One region of the Streptomyces sp. NPDC048696 genome, then DNA from elsewhere that is predicted to be linked to it. Evidence: riboswitches for the same ligand, from Rfam matches in the RefSeq annotation. Region 1 holds a riboswitch; the other holds the start of a gene.
The links. Region 1 has a riboswitch for S-adenosylmethionine ahead of ACGFRG_RS10105 (aminotransferase class V-fold PLP-dependent enzyme). Riboswitches for the same ligand answer to the same signal wherever they lie in the genome.
Positions count from the first base shown of each region.

Region 2: linked by a shared signal. The riboswitch ahead of thrC (threonine synthase) and the one ahead of ACGFRG_RS10105 (aminotransferase class V-fold PLP-dependent enzyme) in region 1 are both predicted to bind S-adenosylmethionine.

Region 1 is NZ_JBICVJ010000004.1:206,984-209,178, forward strand. Features, by position in the region: gene trpD (anthranilate phosphoribosyltransferase) at 1-336, shown strand, start outside; SAM riboswitch class IV at 449-566, shown strand; gene ACGFRG_RS10105 (aminotransferase class V-fold PLP-dependent enzyme) at 793-2,187, shown strand.
Region 2 is NZ_JBICVJ010000003.1:26,929-29,123, reverse strand. Features, by position in the region: gene ACGFRG_RS06235 (glucosyl-3-phosphoglycerate synthase) at 1-715, opposite strand, end outside; SAM riboswitch class I at 879-1,006, shown strand; gene thrC (threonine synthase) at 1,024-2,195, shown strand, end outside.

The sequences.
Region 1 (2,195 bases):
GCGACCTCGCGGGTCTGGATCGTGCGGGACGGCGCCGTGCGCGAGGAGCCCTTCGACCCGAGGGACGTGGGCATCGACCTGGTGCCGGTCGAGGCGCTGCGCGGCGCGGACGCCTCGTACAACGCGGACGTGGCGCGGCGGCTGCTCGCCGGGGAGAGAGGGCCGGTGCGGGACGCGGTGCTGCTCAACTCGGCGGCCGCGCTGGTCGCCCTGGAGCCGGGCGAGGGCACTTTGGCGGAGCAGATCCGGGCCAAGATCGACAAGGCGGCCGAGGCGGTGGACTCGGGGGCGGCCCGCCGGGCCCTGGAGCGCTGGGTCGCGGCCAGCAACGCGTAGTCCGGACGAACAGACCCGAACACGGGGACCCGTACGAGTGTGACGCAGGGCGCAGTCCGGCATCCGGACCGCGCCTTGCGCGTACGCGGACGTATGGCAGGATGCTTTCCAAGGTCATGAGTGACAGCGACTACGGCCCCGGCCCGCTGTCCGGCAACCCTCCGTCCGTGGCGGGGTGCCCCGGGTGAAGACCAGGCCGTAGGCAGCGAGGTCTACGGCAAGCGCGGACCCCTGCGCACTCATTTCCTGAGTGGCGCGCCCCTGGGGTCCTGGTCCTCAAGGGAGCAGTCTCGTGAGCAAGCGAATGCGATAGGGCCTTCGGCCCCTCTTTCTGTACACCTCCGTACGCCCCTTTTTCGCGTACGTCGAGGTCAACCCCCGTACGCCGGACGGCTGTCGAGCCGTCGCGCGGGGCCTTCACAGTCAGTTCGCCTTGACCTGCCGGGAGATACCGCCATGTCCGCATACGCGTCCACGTCCACCGCCACGTCCACCGCCGCCTCCGCCTCCGAAGAGCCCTGCTGCGCCGCGCCGCTGCCGGTGCTCGGCCGCGATGTCACCGTCCCGCTGGTCACCGGCGGCGAGGTGACCTACGCCGCCCTCGACTACGCGGCGAGCGCGCCGGCCCTCCAGCGGGTGTGGGACGACGTCGCCGCGTACGCGCCGTATTACGGCAGCGTGCACCGGGGCGCGGGCTACCTCTCGCAGCTCTCCACCGACCTGTTCGAGAACAGCCGGGCGGCGGTCGCGGAGTTCCTCGACTGCCGCCCCACCGACCAGGTGGTCTTCACCCGCTCGACGACGGACTCCCTCAACCTCCTCGCCCAGGTGATCCCGGCCGACTGCCAGGTCTTCGTCTTCGAGACCGAGCACCACGCCTCGCTGCTGCCGTGGCGGGACGCGCGCGTGACCTACCTCAACGCGCCGCGTACGCCGCAGCAGGCGGTGGCCACGCTTGAGCGGGCGCTCGCGGACCGCGAGCCTTACGGCCCGGCGCTTGTCTGTGTGACGGGCGCTTCCAATGTGACCGGTGAGCTGTGGCCGGTACGGGAGTTGGCGGCGGCCGCGCATGCGCACGGCGCGCGGATCGTCCTGGACGCGGCGCAGCTCGCGCCCCATCACCCCGTCTCCGTACGGGAGTTGGACGTCGACTGGATCGCGTTCTCCGGTCACAAGCTGTACGCGCCGTTCGGCTCGGGCGTGCTCGCGGGGCGGGCCGACTGGCTCCAGGCGTCCGAGCCGTATCTGGCGGGCGGCGGCGCCTCGCGCCGGGTCGCCCGGCGCGGTGACGGCGGGGTCGACGTGGAGTGGCACACCACCGCCGCCCGGCACGAGGCCGGTTCACCGAACGTCATCGGTGTCTACGCCATCGCCTCCGCCTGCAAGGCGCTGACCGAGGCGGGGTTCGAGGGGCTGGTGGAGCGGGAGGAGCACCTGATCTCGAAGGTGCGCACGGGGCTCGCGGCGGTGCCGCAGGTGCGCGTCCTGTCGCTCTTCGGCGACGACGCGCCCCGGGTCGGCGTCATCTCGTTCGTGGTGGAGGGCTGGAACAGCTCGCACTTCGCGGCGGCGCTGTCGGCGGAGTACGGGATCGGGGTCCGGGACGGGCTGTTCTGCGCGCACCCGCTGGTGCGGACGCTGCTCGGCAGTGAGCCGCAGGATCCGGGCGAGTGCGGGGCGCCGGAGGCGGAGCCGGGTGAGCGCTCCCTGAACGCGATCCGGGTCAGCTTCGGCGCGGGCACGCCGGACGAGCATGTGGACCGGTTTGTGCGGGCGGTGGTGGAGTTGGTGCGGGACGGAGCGAAGTGGACGTACCGAACGGAGGAGGGCCGCTGCGTCCCGGCCGTGTGACGCTCCGG
Region 2 (2,195 bases), on a different contig from region 1:
CCACCTGGGCCAGCGCGTCCAGGCCCACCGTGTGCAGCGCGTCGACGAGCAGCCCCAGCTCCACTCCGTAACCGACCGGGAAGGGCAGCCGCTCCAGGAGCGAGCGGCGGGCCGCGTACTCGCCGCCGAGCGGCTGGACGAACCCGGCGAGCTGCGGCCAGTGCAGATTGAGCAGCGGGCGCGCCACCAGCTCGGTCACCCGACCGCCCTGACCTGCGGCGGAGCCCAGCGGGCGGTCGTACATCGCCTTGACGAAGGCCACGTCCGCATCGGTCAGGAGCGGGCCGACGATCCCGGACACGAAACCCGCGTCGAACTCCTTCAGATCCGCGTCGACGAAGCACACGATGTCACCGGTGGTGACCAGGAGCGAGCGCCACAGCACCTCGCCCTTGCCGGGCAGGGCCGGGATCCGGGGCAGGATCGCGTCCCGGTGCACGACCCGGGCGCCGGCGGCGGCCGCGACCTCGGCCGTACGGTCGGTGGAGCCGGAGTCGATCACCACCAGCTCGTCGACCAGCGGCACCTCCTCGGTCATCAGCTCGCGCCGGATGGCGGCGACGATCTCGCCGACGGTGGCTTCCTCGTCGAGCGCGGGCAGGACCACGCTGACCGTGCTGCCGCCGCGGCGCTTGGCGGCGATGATCCGGTCCAGCGGCCGGTCGGCCGCGGACCAGGAACGCCTGCTCAGCCAGCGCTCCACCTCTTCCAACACGAGCCGGGGCCTCCTTGTACGGGTTTGTGTGATCCATCTCGCGGTTCGGACGACTGTCTCAACCGTCCAAGCCTTCGGTTACAGTCTTGAACAACGCGGATGACCGTCGCATGTCGGGGTCGTCGCGCGAACAAATGCCCGGGTCATGGACCCGGTGCCACAGCGCTCATCCAGAGGGACTGAGGGAACGGCCCGTTGAAGTCCCGGCAACCCTCCTGCCGACCGCGAGGTCACGGTGGGGAAGGTGCCAATTCCGTCTCATGGCGAAATGCGCCATGGGGAAGATGAGGAGAAAGGGCCTCGCCATCATGGCTGTGCACACCGTCACCACCGCTGACGCCGCGGTAAACGCCTCCAGCACCGTGAACCTCGGTCCCGCCGTCGCGCTTTCCTGCCGGGAATGCGGCGAGCGGTTCGACCTCGGCCCCATCTTCGCCTGCGCCCTGTGTTTCGGTCCGCTCGAAGTGGCGTACGACCTTCCGACCGGCGACCCCGAGGCGCTGCGGAGGCGCATCGAAGCGGGCCCGGACAACATCTGGCGCTATGCGCCGCTGCTGCCCGTTCCGGCCAATGTGGCTGAAAAGCCCAACCTGAATCCCGGCTTCACCAAGCTCGTCAAGGCCGACAATCTCGCCCGCGAGCTCGGTGTCACCGGCGGCCTTTACGTGAAGGACGACTCCGGCAACCCGACGCACTCCTTCAAGGACCGCGTCGTCGCGATCGCCGTCGAGGCCGCCCGCGCGTTCGGCTTCACCACGCTCTCCTGCTCCTCCACCGGCAACCTCGCGGGCGCGGTCGGCGCGGCCGCCGCCCGGGCGGGCTTCCGCTCCTGTGTGTTCATCCCGCACGACCTGGAGCAGGGCAAGGTCGTGATGGCCGCGGTGTACGGCGGTGAGCTGGTCGGCATCGAGGGCAACTACGACGACGTCAACCGCTTCTGCTCGGAGCTCATCGGGGACCCGCTCGGCGAGGGCTGGGGCTTCGTGAACGTGAACCTGCGCCCGTACTACGGCGAGGGCTCCAAGACGCTGGCGTACGAGATCTGCGAGCAGCTGGGCTGGCGGCTGCCCGACCAGATCGTCATCCCGATCGCCTCCGGCTCGCAGCTCACGAAGATCGACAAGGGTCTCCAGGAGCTCATCAAGCTGGGCCTCGTCGAGGACAGGCCGTACAAGATCTTCGGCGCCCAGGCCGAGGGCTGCTCGCCGGTCTCCACCGCCTTCAAGGCGGGCCACGACGTGGTCCGGCCGCAGAAGCCGAACACCATCGCCAAGTCGCTGGCCATCGGCAACCCGGCGGACGGCCCGTACGTCCTGGACATCGCCCGGCGCACCGGCGGCGCGGTGGAGGACGTGAACGACGAGCAGGTCGTCGACGCGATCAAGCTGCTCGCCCGGACCGAGGGCATCTTCGCCGAGACGGCGGGCGGTGTGACGGTCGGTGTCACCCGCAAGCTCATCGACAGCGGGCTGCTCGACCC